4 regions of the Reinekea thalattae genome follow, and region 4 is predicted to be linked to each of the others. Evidence: predicted binding sites of a transcription regulator. Region 4 holds the regulator's gene; each other region holds the start of a gene.
The links. The regulator sigma-54, encoded in region 4, starts transcription at its own class of promoters, with help from an activator protein. The targets are predictions, from matches to a motif close to TGGCACNNNNNTTGCTNT.
Positions count from the first base shown of each region.

Region 1: FME95_RS13390 (formate/nitrite transporter family protein) is a predicted target of sigma-54. The motif match lies at 1,340-1,357, and genes of this name have one in related genera.
Region 2: flhA (flagellar biosynthesis protein FlhA) is a predicted target of sigma-54. The motif match lies at 1,692-1,709, and genes of this name have one in related genera.
Region 3: glnK (P-II family nitrogen regulator) is a predicted target of sigma-54. The motif match lies at 1,227-1,244, and genes of this name have one in related genera.

Region 1 covers NZ_VKAD01000003.1:220,127-223,800, reverse strand. Annotated here, with positions in the region: gene FME95_RS13395 (DEAD/DEAH box helicase) at 1-1,038, shown strand, start outside; gene FME95_RS13390 (formate/nitrite transporter family protein) at 1,561-2,361, shown strand; gene FME95_RS13385 (hypothetical protein) at 2,472-2,651, opposite strand; gene trpC (indole-3-glycerol phosphate synthase TrpC) at 2,651-3,457, opposite strand; gene trpD (anthranilate phosphoribosyltransferase) at 3,647-3,674, opposite strand, start outside.
Region 2 covers NZ_VKAD01000001.1:226,910-230,583, reverse strand. Annotated here, with positions in the region: gene flhA (flagellar biosynthesis protein FlhA) at 1-1,652, opposite strand, end outside; gene FME95_RS01125 (OmpA family protein) at 1,999-2,847, shown strand; tRNA gene FME95_RS01120 (tRNA-Glu) at 2,941-3,016, shown strand; gene FME95_RS01115 (cytidine deaminase) at 3,458-3,674, shown strand, end outside.
Region 3 covers NZ_VKAD01000001.1:2,170,161-2,173,834, forward strand. Annotated here, with positions in the region: gene fbaA (class II fructose-bisphosphate aldolase) at 1-962, shown strand, start outside; gene glnK (P-II family nitrogen regulator) at 1,434-1,772, shown strand; gene FME95_RS09970 (ammonium transporter) at 1,799-3,040, shown strand; gene FME95_RS09975 (LEA/WHy family protein) at 3,171-3,674, shown strand, end outside.
Region 4 covers NZ_VKAD01000002.1:401,525-405,198, forward strand. Annotated here, with positions in the region: gene rapZ (RNase adapter RapZ) at 1-61, opposite strand, end outside; gene FME95_RS12220 (PTS sugar transporter subunit IIA) at 90-542, opposite strand; gene hpf (ribosome hibernation-promoting factor, HPF/YfiA family) at 551-850, opposite strand; gene FME95_RS12230 (RNA polymerase factor sigma-54) at 1,105-2,613, opposite strand; gene lptB (LPS export ABC transporter ATP-binding protein) at 2,657-3,382, opposite strand; gene lptA (lipopolysaccharide transport periplasmic protein LptA) at 3,382-3,674, opposite strand, start outside.

The DNA.
Region 1 (3,674 bases), on a different contig from region 4:
ATCTTTGTTCGCACACGAGTAGAATGCCAATACTTGTCAGAAAAACTTTCTGCACGAGGCTACTCAGCGACTGCGCTAAGCGGTGAAGTTGCACAGAAGCAACGAGAAGATATTCTAAACGCAGTACGTAACGGCAAAACTGACATTGTTATTGCTACTGACGTTGCAGCTCGTGGTATCGACATCGAACGTATCAGCCACGTAATCAACTGGGATATTCCAGGCGATGTACAAACCTACACTCACCGTATTGGCCGAACTGGTCGAGCTGGCCGTAGTGGTAAGGCGATCGTTTTTGTAAAACCAAGAGAGCAACGCTTTATTCGCGATGCCGAGCGCGCCACCAAATCGGAATTAAAAGAATACCCAATGCCAACGGCAGAAACACTTGGTGCGCACCGTGCTGAGCAGTTTAAAAACACCGTCTTTGAGCATGTTGAGCAAGATAAGCTGGACTACTTTAAAGCCATGCTAACCAGCTGGATTGACGAAACAGATTCTGAGCTCGAAGACATCGCTGCTGCTCTTGCGCTGATGGCACAGCAAGACAAGCCATTACAGCTGCCAAAAGATCCAGAATTTAAAGCACGTAAACGCGATAACGATCGTGATTCTAATCGTAGCCGCGATCGCGATGGCGGCCGTGATGGCGGTCGTGGCCGCAGCGAACGAGGCGCGGGCAAACGTCGTGAATTAAATTACGATGCGCAAACTTACCGTCTCGATGTTGGTCGCCGCGACAAAGTAGAACCAGGTTCTATTGTCGGTGCCATTGCTAACGAAGGCGGCATTGAAGGTCGCTTCATTAACAATATCTCCATTCGTGAAAACTTCACTCTGGTTGATCTGCCTGCTGGCATGCCAAAAGAAATTTTTGGCCAATTACAAAAGACCCGCGTTAAAGGCCGTCCATTAAACCTACGTGAATGGAAAGATGACGCACCAAGCGAAGGCGCTCGCCCACCACGCGGTGGTGATCGCAAACCTCGTAAAAATACCGAGAAGCGATCACGACGCAGCCCTGCTACTTCGTCTTAAGCGACTTATCTAGCTCGGCTAATCCAGGCTTAAACTAAATAACCGTTTAAGCCTGCGAGCGGTCACTGTAAAGCGCGACATTTAAAAGCAATATTCTAAACAGCCTCTCGGTTTTTCGTTAGGCTGTTTTTTTTTCGCTTTAAATAACAGTTAAGACTCAAAGCCGAACACGCACTTTGTTGACGCACCCTAATGTAAAAAGCATAAACTTAGTGCTTTTATTTATTGCTAAAAAGAACAACAACCATCGCAACTGCCGCTACCAAGGCGCTGAACGCCCTTTTGTAAACTGCATGCTCTTTGGCACTCTGCTTGCTTTTTAATATGCAGAGTCGAAATATCATCAACAGACTCCATGCTCCAAAATCACCAACGGCGGTGATCTCCACCTGAACAAAGCACTATTTTTGCCCTGATGTTCTGTAACGTCCTTGTTATAGATGGGAACCCCCAAACAACTTAAACTCCACTCAATTGCATAATGGCGTGCGTCCTGTGCATGGTTAATTAATGAGGAACAGTATGGCTTATTTAGAACCTAAAGAATTCGTCACTAAGATGGTCGACGCTGGCGAGCAAAAAATATTTATGTCGACTCGAGATACTTTTATTCGCGCCTTTATGGCCGGTGCAATTTTAGCGCTCGCGGCGTTTTTCGCCATTACCGTCATCACCAATACAGGCAATGCATTATTAGGCGCGGTGTTATTCCCTGTCGGCTTTATTATGCTGTATCTGATGAAGTTCGATTTATTGACCGGCGTGTTTACGCTTGTGCCTCTCGCCGTTATCGACAAACGCAAAGATTGCACCATGAAAGGTTTGTTTCGTAACTGGGGCTTGGTTTTTTTAGGCAACTTTGCCGGCGCTCTAACGGTCGCCTTTTTTGCCTCCTATATTTTAACTTACGGCTATCATACTGATGGCGGCGCAGTGGCAGCAAAAGTAAGTACCATTGGTGAGTCACGCACCTTAGGCTATAAAGATCACGGACTTGCTGGTTGGTTTACTATTTTTATTCGCGGCATGTTGTGTAATTGGATGGTCTCAATGGGTGTTGTTGGCGCCATGATTTCAACTTCCGCGGGCAGTAAAATGGCAGCCATGTGGATGCCGATCATGCTGTTCTTTTACATGGCATTCGAGCACTCAATTGTGAACATGTTTTTATTCCCATTCTCAATGATTATGGGCGGCGACTTTACCGTGGTGGATTACTTTATCTGGAACGAGATTCCAACCGCATTGGGTAATCTGGCTGGCGGCTTCTTGTTAGTCGGCTTACCTCTTTATCTCACTCACGTACGAACCAAAACAAGTTAGTTCACTATCTAGGTTCTCTATCTAGTTATTCAACGCAAAAAAAACGGCACATTGGTTATTAAGTTAACCAATGTGCCGTTTTTTCAATACTTAAGTATGCGCCACCGCCTTTAGCCGGTACACATTTTAACCGCAGCCGAAACCATCATCACAACAATTAAGATGCGAATAATATTGCCATACTTGTGCATTTGTTTTTCGGTAACCGGCTTTGCGGTACGTGAGGTAAACATCACTACTGCTAATATCGCCAGAGTTAATACAAGTAAAATCGATACAATGGGTGGCATTAGTTGGCTCCAAATAATTCTGCTAGTTTTTCGCCCGGCTCGTCGGCACGCATAAAGGCTTCACCAACCAAGAAGGCATTAACATCATGCTGACGCATTAACGCCACATCCTGCGGGGTGATGATGCCGCTTTCTGTGACAAACATTCGATCTGACGGCAGCATACTTTTAAGATCGATTGTCGTTTGTAACGAGACATCAAAGGTATGTAAGTTACGGTTATTGACGCCAATTAAAAAATTATCAACCTTTAACGCCGATTCCATTTCAGCTTTATCATGCACTTCAATTAATACATCCATACCGTATTCAGTTGCTTGGGCATGCAAATCTTTCAGTTTGGCGTCATCCAACGCGGCAACAATTAATAATACACAGTCAGCACCGATCGCTTTAGCTTCGGCTATTTGGTAAGAGTCGACTAAAAAATCCTTACGGATTACCGGCAGTTCAACCGACTCTCGAATTTGAATTAAATAGTCTTCGTGGCCCTGAAAGAAATCTCGATCCGTTAATACCGACAGGCAAGCCGCACCGCCTTTTTGATAACTTTCTGCGATCTGCTGCGGTACAAAATTTTCGCGCAATACGCCTTTACTAGGCGACGCCTTTTTCACTTCTGCAATCACCGCAGAATGGCCCGCAGCGACTTTGTTTTTCATCGCCTCAGCGAAGCCGCGCGGCGGCGCATAACGATCGAACTCTTGTTCAAAATCACGTTCGCTAATGTTCTTTTTTCGTTGCGAGATTTCTTCAAATTTTCGATCAATGATTTTTTTTAAAATCGTAGGAGTATCTTTTGTCATTAATACTAACGCTCAAGCCAATAGGGCTTTCTCAATACGACCAATACATCTGGTCAATAAACAACAATGGATCGGCTCTTTCCAGCACTTCACTTAGCTACCGGCATTTAACACCAATACCGAGCATTTAATTCCAGTGCCTAAATTTCAGTACTCGCCAGAAAAGCCCATCCGCTTATAAAACCACGCTTAACCCGCGCTTTGTGTGAACTCAACA
Region 2 (3,674 bases), on a different contig from region 4:
TCTTCATGGCCGAGCAGTTCATAGGCGTGTTGCGCCAAGACATGGTTAACGTGCGTTGCAACCACAGTACTGGTATCGACAACGGTATAGCCCAAAGTCTGCGCCTTATCTTTGTCGGTCGCGCTGATCCAAACAGCCTCCAGACCAAATGCAGGATCAACCGTTTTAATGCCATCCAACGGGCCAAATACCTGACCTGGGTTAATCGCCAACTCTCTGTCGGTATAGACTTCTCCTTCAGCAACGCCGACGCCCATTAACGTCAATTGGTAGCCGTTCGGCATCAAATCCAAGTTATCGCGAATATGAATAGAAGGAATAAGAAAACCTTGGTCTTGCGAAAGCTTTTTACGAATGCCTTTAATACGGCCGAGCAGCTGGCCGCCTTGAGAACGATCAACCAGCGGGATCAATCGATAACCCACTTCAAGGCCGATCATGTCGACTGGCTGAACATCATCCCAGCTTAGCTCTTTGGTTTCGGTCGGTTGTTCAACACGAGCTGGCGGGCCATCGGGCTTAGCACCCTTTTCACCACGCTTGGCAGGGCCAGAGCTAACGTCTGTAGCAGCCGACTTCATCGGCAGCATAGGTTCGCCCGCATCGTGACGATCTCTCATAATAATAAACAGTGCGCCAAAGCCGGTAGCAGCAGCTAGAGACAAAAACACAAAGTGCGGCATGCCCGGAATAATGCCCATGATAAAGAGCACAAAACTGGTAATCGCCAAGGCGCGAGGCGTGGAGAACATCTGGTTGATAATCTGCTCACCCATTTCGCCACTCGATGAGTTACGCGTCACCATAATGGCGGCCGCAACCGACAACAACAACGATGGGATCTGCGCCACCAAACCATCACCAATGGTTAATAGCGCATATTTTTGAACGGCGTCAGCAAATTCCAAATTATGCTGCATCATGCCGATCAACAAACCACCGACAATGTTAATTGCCAAAATCAAAATACCGGCGACTGCATCACCGCGTACAAATTTTGACGCACCGTCCATAGAGCCGTAAAAGTCGGCTTCTTGAGCAATTTCTGAACGACGTAGCTTGGCAGTTTCGGCATCGATCAAACCGGCATTTAAGTCGGCATCAATCGCCATCTGCTTACCCGGCATTGCATCCAAGGTGAAGCGAGCACTAACTTCAGAGACTCGACCAGCACCTTTGGTGACAACCACAAAGTTAATGATCATCAAGATCGCGAAGACCACAAGACCAACCGCATAGTTACCGCCAATCAACACTTCACCGAACGACTCAATCACCTTACCGGCAGCATCGCCACCTTCGTGGCCATACATCAGCACCACTCGGGTCGAGGCAACATTGAGCGACAAACGCATCAGCGTCGCAACCAGCAAAATACTTGGGAACACGGCGAAATCGAGCGGTCTCAACACATAAATAGAAACCAGCAAAACCACGATGGATAGCGCAATGTTAAAGGTAAAGAAGGAGTCCAACAGCAACGTAGGTACTGGCAGAGTCATTAAACCCAACAGCAGCAGCAGCAAAATAGGCACGCCCATCAGCTTCTGGCTGGCCGCCTTTGCACCTTCACCGGTGCCTTTAAGCACGGCTTGGCCGTCTACATTTCTAAGTTGTGCACTTGCGTTACGGAAATTGTCAATGAAAGCCATACGTCAACATTCTGTCAAAATAATATCGTTATAGTGTGTATCGCAAGGATCGGGCCAACAGCCAGAAAGAATTAAATCGGCGTTCAAAAAACCAACTAATCGGCATTTATCGATACTGTTGTTTGCTATCCTCAAGCACATATACTTTGATCAGCCTCAGTAATTAATAGCAGTACCGTTAAACAAGCCAGTACCGTTAAAAACAGATACAGATAGCCGAACAAAGACCGATAACAAAGACTCTATCTTAGAAAAAGACGCAGTCGTAAAAACCAAGACGCAGTCATAGACATAGAGAAAGCAAGATACAGTCGCAGAAACAAAAACAGACATAAGGGATTGCAGCGTGAGCCGTTCTATTCACACCTCGACCAAAACTATTTTTATCGTGATACTGACCATCTCAGTGATCGCCAATATCCTGCTAGTGAAAGGCAACCCAAATGCACTGACCGGCACGGGCGACACCTCGAAACTAGACGCCGTTAAAGCGCAACAGCAAGAGCTGATCGACGTTACTATCGAAATGCAACAACAGCTCGCCAGCCTGACGCAGGCTTACCAAAACAGCCAAGAAACCGCCAACCAAACACAGCGGCAACTCAGTCTTGTAGAACAACAACGCATTGCGTTAGAAGGCCGTTTCAAAGCCCAGCAAAAAGAACTCACCGAAGCGAAAAAAACCATCGCCAACCAACAACGCCTAATGCGCGCCGGAGTGCTTGGCTTAAACCAAGATGTACAGCTGGCCTATCAAGAAGTACTGCAAAACCTCTCAGCACGTTTAGAACAACGCTACCCGAACAGCCTATTCCGCCAAACCAGCGAAGGCCACGGCGTCATCGAATTAACACTGGGCGATCTATTTGAAAAAAACACCGTTACCTTGCGTGACGACGCCGACCAGCTATTGGCACCTATCGGCAAAACCTTAATGGCGTTCCCACAAGCCGAAATCAGCGTCATCGGCCACGCCGACTCGCGCGCCATTGTCTCTGAGTTAAAAAACCTTTACCCAACCAACATCGAGCTCAGCGCGGCACGCGCCAGTAAAGTTGCCCAGCATCTAATCGACTCTGGTATTAACCCAAAACAGATTTCCGTCATTGGTAAATCCGCCACCGACCCTGTGCGCACCGACTACAACTCAGAAGCATGGAACCTCAATCGCCGTATTGAAATCACCTTCCGCTAAAACGGCCCGCTATTTAATGTGAGAGAAAGAAAAGGGTTGCATAACCAAAACGCGATGGTACTATGCGCCCCGCTCTTTTCGAGCAACCTAAGTGTCCCGTTCGTCTAGTGGCCTAGGACACCGCCCTTTCACGGCGGTAACAGGGGTTCGAGTCCCCTACGGGATACCACTTAGTTTTCGTTTTAAATTTAACCTCTTCTCATTCTCGCCTAAGAAAAGCCGGTGTCTCACCGCACTCTTTATTTAGAAAGTCTCTCTACCATCTAATCAATTCCAGATACTCAACAATTCGACTAACGTTTCCGAGGCCGCTAATGCAAGGCAAAACGAAGCGAACAGACGGAGTTTATGTTTATAAATGAGTATTGTGAGCTGAGTTTTAACGCAGCAGAAGCAACGCAGGTAGTTAGACGTTTGTTGAGACGGCGGCTATCAAAGTTCGAGTCCCCTACGGGATACCACTTAGTTTTCGTTTTAAATTCCACTTATATAGCCAATCTATCGCCGTATCAGGCGGTGTCTCACCGCACTCCCCCTTGCTTTACGCCATTTATCCCCTGCGATACCATCGATTTAATCGCCAAAAAATAAATGCACTCTGAGGCAAACCATGAATATCGAACAACAGCTGTACGACTCTGCGCTTGAATTAATGGATAAACGCTACCCAAGCGGTGAAGGCTTTACCGCGGCCATTCGTACCGAATCCGGTAAAATACTCACCAGCGTACCGCCAGACGTTAAAAACGACAGCCTCAATGTTTGCATTGAACTGGGCGCTTATTTAGAAGCCTTTAAAATTGACGAAGCAGTGACTCATTCCCTTT
Region 3 (3,674 bases), on a different contig from region 4:
ATACCGATACAATTAATGCGGTTATGGAAGCAGCGGCTAAGGTTAATTCACCTGTTTTTATTCAGTTTTCTAATGGCGGTGCAGCGTTTCTTGCCGGTAAAGGTTTGAAGGGTGAAGGCCAAGAAAATCAAATTCGCGGCGCGGTTGCTGGTGCGAAATACGTGCATGCTATGGCCGAAGCCTACGGCATTCCGGTTATTCTGCACACAGACCACGCGGCCAAAAAATTACTGCCTTGGATTGATGGCTTGCTTGACGCTGGTGAAGAGCACTTTGCTCAAACCGGTAAGCCTCTGTTCTCATCACATATGCTTGATCTATCCGAAGAGCCGTTAGAAGAGAATTTAGAGATCTGTGCAGAGTACTTAAAGCGCATGGATAAGCTGGGCATGACCATTGAAATTGAATTGGGCATTACTGGTGGTGAAGAAGACGGTGTCGACAACAGCGATGTTGATCAGGCTGACCTATACACCAAGCCTGAAGAAGTGGCGCGTGCTTATGAAGTTTTGAGTGCTATTTCTCCTCGTTTCACCATTGCTGCTTCATTCGGTAATGTTCACGGTGTTTATAAGCCGGGTAACGTTAAGTTGAAGCCAGCTATTCTGGACGCGTCGCAAAAATACTGTTCTGATAAATTTGGTTTACCAGAAAAAGGCTTAACCTTTGTGTTCCACGGTGGTTCAGGCTCAAGTGCTGACGAAATTGCTGAAGCGATCAGCTACGGTGTTGTAAAAATGAACATCGACACTGATACTCAGTGGGCAAATTGGAATGGTGTGTTGGATTATTACCAAGCGAATGAGGCCTATTTGCAAGGCCAGATTGGTAATCCAACCGGTGAAGATGCGCCAAACAAAAAGTATTACGACCCTCGTGCATGGTTGCGCAAAGCGCAAGAAAGCATGGTTACTCGATTAGAGCAGGCGTTTAGTGAGCTGAACGCTATAGATCGTAACTAATTGAACAGCCTTGTTCATTTAAAGCCGAGCAATGCTCGGCTTTTTTGTGCCTGATAACTTTTGCTTAATAGAGGGCTTTAGCCACTAAAGTTTCATGTTCCAGTGGGATGGTTTAATCGAGGTGAAAGTGCGTTGAGTTTCATGCTCGAAAATGGCTCAATAATAGTGCTCGATATAAGTGCATTGCACGTAATGAGTGCAATACTTAGACGTAAAAGCAGAGAAAATTGCACTAAGCTATTATTTTCCTTGGGTTTTTTTAGTTGGCATGTACTTCGCTTAAAAAGAAATATCGTTGTATTACAGGGCGTATTTGCGCTTTTTGAATGCATTGCCAATCATTTAGATGAAGTTGATTGGACGTTTTATATACCATAAACAGAATTGAGTCAGAAAACAGCGCCTGTTGGTGGTTAAACCAGACCTGTTTGTCTTCCTCAATTCACCTCGAGCTACCGTGGAGCCATCAATATGAAATTAGTTTCCGCAATAATTAAGCCCTTCAAATTGGATGATGTTCGTGAAGCATTATCTGAAATTGGAGTTCAGGGCATAACAGTTACAGAAGTAAAGGGTTTCGGCCGTCAAAAAGGTCATACTGAGTTATATCGTGGTGCCGAATACGTTGTTGATTTCTTGCCGAAAGTAAAAGTTGAAGTTGCTATCAGTGACGATGTGGTTGATCAAACCATCGAAGCGATTTCTAAAGCAGCTAACACAGGTAAAATTGGCGATGGCAAAATTTTTGTTGCGCCATTAGAGCAAACAGTTCGAATTCGTACCGGTGAAACCGGCGACGAAGCGATCTAATTTAAGATTCCTAATCGGAGATTAAAATGAACGAAGTATTTGAATTACAGTATGCGTTAGACACGTTTTACTTCTTAGTATGTGGCGCTTTAGTTATGTGGATGGCGGCTGGCTTCTCTATGTTAGAAGCAGGTCTTGTGCGTTCTAAAAACACCACTGAAATCCTAACTAAAAACATTGCACTGTTTGCAATCGCTTGTTTTATGTATTTGGTTTGCGGTTATGCAATCATGTATGGAATGGCTGGAGAAGACGGGCTGCATGCCGCGGTACCATTTTTAGCTGGCATTACTGGTGACGGTGTTTCAGACGGCGACAGTTACGCTCCGTCTGCTGATTTCTTCTTCCAGGTAGTATTCGTTGCGACTGCAATGTCTATCGTATCTGGTGCCGTTGCTGAGCGCATGAAGCTTTGGGCATTTTTAGCTTTTGCTGTTGTTATGACAGGTTTCATCTACCCAATGGAAGGTCGTTGGACTTGGGGCGGTAACCCAGTCTTCGGTCTATATGAGCTAACCATGGTTGACTTTGCAGGTTCTGGTATTGTTCACCTTGCTGGTGCTGCTGCAGCGCTTGCTGGTGTTATTTTACTTGGCGCTCGTAAAGGCAAGTACGGTAAAAACGGTGAAGTAAATGCTATTCCTGGTGCGAACTTACCGATGGCTACTTTAGGTACGTTCATCCTTTGGATGGGGTGGTTCGGCTTTAATGGTGGCTCTGTGCTTCAGACTTCTACTGTTGATACAGCTAATGCCGTTGCCGTTGTATTCCTAAATACTAACGCTGCTGCCGCTGGTGGTGCGATCTCTGCGATGATCCTAGCGCGCATTCTATTCAAGAAAGCTGACCTTACTATGATTTTGAATGGTGCTTTGGCTGGCCTAGTTGTTATTACTGCTGGCCCAGATACACCAACTCCTCTACAAGCAACTATTTGGGGTGCTTTAGGCGGTATCTTGGTTGTGTTCAGCATCCTAGCGCTTGATAAATTCAAGATCGATGACCCAGTGGGTGCGATCTCTGTGCACGGTACTTGCGGTATTTTAGGTCTTCTATTAGTTCCTGTAACTAATGGTGATGCGACCTTCGTTGGTCAAATCGTTGGTGCGGTTACTATCTTCGTATGGGTATTCGTTGCTTCTCTAATCGTTTGGGGCATCATCAAAGCGGTTATGGGTGTTCGAGTCTCTGAAGAAGAAGAGTACGAAGGTGTTGATTTGGCAGAATGTGGTATGGAAGCATACCCTGAGTTCAACAAGGCTTCTTAATCGCCCTGTAAACTCGCTAATCAAAACACTTTAAAGAGCGCTTCGGCGCTCTTTTTGTTTTTATTGGAATCTACAAAATAACCGTTAAACTGTAAGACCTATTGTTCTGTCGTGTCGCTTAGAGGCCCTAATGAGATTTTTTTGTATTCTGTTTTTGTTATTAACAGCTGGTTGTGCCAGTTTTTCGGTAAATGACCTCTATAAAGAGCCGACCTTTAATTATCAGACCACTCAGCTACAGCAGCTTTCGTTTTCTGAACTGTATGCCAAAACGCAATTAACCATTACCAACCACAATGCCTATAGTTTGCCAATTCAATCCGTTACGGCGCAGCTTATGGTTGCAGGTGAACCAATTATTGCACTGGACAGTCCAATACCAACCTTAGCTCCTTCTTCGACAACCAGTGTTGAATTGAATTGGTCATTGGCTTACAGCGCATTAAGTGATGCTGCTCAGATTTACCTATCAGAAAATGAATTGCCGCTAACACTTGCGTTGACTCCTACGTTTGAAGTGCCAGTCTTAGGTGCTCGTTCGGTTAATTGGCAGCGAGAGTTTTTGGTACCTATTGCTAAAGCGCCTAAAGTGCGAGTAACCGATTGGAAAGTCAGTAACATCAGTCTGTCAGCA
Region 4 (3,674 bases):
TAGATTTGCCCGAGCCTGAACGACCGCTGATTAAGATCAAACGAAAGTCTGTCGACGTCATGTGATTGCCCAATCGGTTACTGGTGAGGTTAGTTTCCAATAAAGTGATTGTATAAGTCTAGAGGTGTTTGGCTGCTTTTAATATTAGCCAAGGCTTCAGGATTGCTAACTTGCTCGACCACACTGGCCAGCAGTTGAAGGTGATCATCGGTGGCTTCAACAGGCACCACTAAAGCGAAGATAAGGTCTACCTGCTGTTTGTCGATAGAATCAAAATCGACAGCCTCAGGTATTTTTATCAGAGCCGCAACCGGTGAGGTAAGGCCTTCTAAACGACAGTGAGGCACAGCAAAGCCAGAACCAATTCCTGTACTGCCTAATCGCTCACGCGCAATTAATTGATCAAAAAGATCGAGTTCTGAAACGCCGTCGAGCGTCGAAGATAGACGCTCGGCGATGGTTTGGAGGATGCGTTTTTTACTGGCGCCAAAACTTTCCATATAGGTTTGTTCGGCGCTCAGTATTTGACTCAGTTGAATCATTTAAGCAGTTAATTTCCCTGTTTGTGCGCAATGTTTTTTTCTTTGCGCTTAATGAGTTGCCGATCTAGTTTGTCGTTGAGTAGATCGATCGCGGCGTAGAGGTCATCGTGAACAGCATCAGCGTGTACTTGGCCTCCTTTTACGTTAATGGATGCTTCGGCCTTTTGTCTTTCTTTTTCAACACTTAGCGTTATTTGAATATTACCCATCTGGTCGAAGTGACGTTCCAATTTATCTAGTTTGCTTGAAACGTAGTTATGTAGAGATTCAGTAACTTCGACGTGGTGTCCGCTAATATTAACTTGCATAGGCTGCTCCTTTATTATTGCAGTTTTGGCAGGCTCTTAACGGGTCAGTGACCTGTTAGATGTGCCATGTAGATCGCTTACTGAGTAAGAGACCCATTCGACTAACAACTGATGCTATTAGCCGTTATACAACTGTATTTGTTAGAAGTGAGATGTCAGCGATAACTTACTGACTTCTTCGTTTAACAGGACCTACCTATAAATATTGCTGTTGCGTTAGAAAACATCAAGCGATATAGCCATTATTTTTGCATTTAAATTAAACTCTTACGTTCGTTTGACGGAGGAATGTTCATTGCTTCGCGGTATTTAGCAATGGTGCGCCGCGCCACTTGGATACCTTGCTCGCCCAGTAAGGTAGCGATTTTTGAATCGCTTAAAGGCTTACGTGGGTTTTCAGCGGCAATTAATTTTTTAATCAGTGCTCGAATCGCAGTACTTGAACATTCACCGCCAGAGTCGGTGCTGACGTGGCTACTGAAGAAATACTTCAACTCATACAGGCCACGAGGCGTATGCATGTATTTTTGTGTAGTGACACGAGAAATGGTTGATTCGTGCATGCCGACCGCTTCGGCAATGTCGTGCAACACCAGAGGTTTCATAGCTTCGTCGCCGTACTCTAAGAAGTTACGTTGATGCTCAACAATGGTGGTTGCGACCTTTAGTAAGGTTTCGTTTCGACTTTGCAAGCTCTTAATAAACCACTTGGCTTCTTGTAAGTGATCTTTTAAGTAGGTGTTGTCGGTTGAGTTATCGGCTCGCTTGACCATTGAGGCGTAAGACGAGTTGACCTTGAGTTTTGGCGCAATTTCTGGATTCAGCTCGACCAACCAACGATTGTTTTCTATATCTTTCGAGACAATAACATCCGGAATGACATATTCAGATTTACTGGATTCAACAGACGCACCTGGGTGTGGGTTAAGCGTTTGAATCAGTAAAAAGACTTCTCTAAGCTCTGCTTCTTTAATTCGCAGTTTACGCATGAGTTGTGCAAAGTCTTTGGTGCCTAATAGCTCGATATGGTTTTCAACGACTTTAATGGCAACATCACGATAAGGCGTTTCAGCAGGTAACTGCTTTAATTGAATTGCTAAACAGTCGGCCAAGTTCGCAGCACAGACACCCGGTGGATCAAACTGTTGTAAGCGGTGCAGGACGGCGTCAACTTCGTCGGTATCAAGTGGGTCTTCTTCACTGGAAAGGCCTTCTTGTAAGCCTTCAAAAATATCTTCAATACCGGTAGAAAGGTAACCCTTTTCGTCGACGCTTTCTAAGATGGCTTCGGCTATGATGCGGTCTTTATCCGACATCGGAGTGAGGTTAAGTTGCCAATTAAGATGATCGATTAATGAGTCTGTCGAGCCGTAGATGTTTTCGAGATTGTAATCATCGTCGGCAGAAGCAATACCATGACTGGTCGGCGTATGGGTATAGATATCGTCCCAAGAGCTGTCGACAGCCAGTTCGTCAGGAATGGTTTCTTGCACCGAAAGTTCTTGTGTTGATTGATCTGGTGCTTCGTTGGCTTTTTCGGCAGGTTCTGAATGGCTTTGTTCATTTGATGCGTTTTGATTGGCGACATCATTGGCGGAAGCGACTTCGTCTTCTTTTACTTCCAGCATAGGGTTGGTATCCAACGCCTGCTGGATTTCTTGTTGCAAGTCTAGTGTCGAGAGTTGCAATAATTTAATGGCCTGTTGCAGCTGAGGTGTCATGGTCAGCTGTTGGCCCATTTTTATCTGTAAAGACGTCTTCATACTGGCTTTTTACTCATTCATTGCAGGCCGTGGCCATGCCTATTTACAGTGTGAAATTATCACCTAAGTATACCTCGCGTACCGTCCTATTACTGAGCACTTCTTCAGCAGTCCCTTCAGCAATGATGTGACCATTGCCGACGATATAGGCTTTTTCACAAATGTCTAAGGTTTCTCGAACATTGTGATCGGTAATCAGTACGGCGATACCGCGTTTCTGTAAGTGGTAGATGATTTCTTTGATATCACCGACCGAAATTGGATCAACACCCGCAAAGGGTTCATCCAATAAAAGAACTTTTGGCTCAGTCGCCAGTGCACGTGCAATTTCAACTCGCCTGCGCTCACCACCTGACAGTGCCATTCCTAGGCTCTTGCGAATATGGGTGACGTTGAATTCATTTAATAGGCTTTCTAATTGTTCCTTTTGTTGTTGCTTGGTTAAGTCCTTACGTGTTTCCAATACCGATAAAATATTGTTTTCAACAGACAGCTTTCTAAAGATGGACGCGTCTTGTGGTAAATAACCAATGCCTTTTTTGGCTCGAGCATGCATAGGTAATTTTGAAATGGCTTGACCATCGATGGTCACGGTGCCTTGGTCGAGAGTCACGAGACCAACGATCATATAAAAACAGGTAGTCTTACCGGCACCATTAGGGCCGAGTAAGCCAACAATTTGAGCGGCTTCTACTTCAATGCTGACATCAACCACAACGGGGCGCTTTTTATAGCTTTTGGCTAGGTTACGAGCTTCGAGTAAGGCCATTATTCAGTGCTTCCCGGTAACAGTAATAGCTCGGCCTGTTCATCGTCCTGATTACCAGATAGCGAGCGAGCCGATTGGATCGTGACTTGGCCTGTGGCTGCCTGATATTCAATCTGTTCACCGCGTGCTTCATTACCCGACTGAGTAATGCGAGCCTCGCCAAGGGTAATGATGATGTCGGTTGCAGGAAAAAACTCAACCTGGTTGCCATTAACTTCCACCATGTCACTACCGAGCTGTGGTATATCGGTAAAGATTGCAGGGGTGCCAGTGGCTTTGATGTAGCTTAATT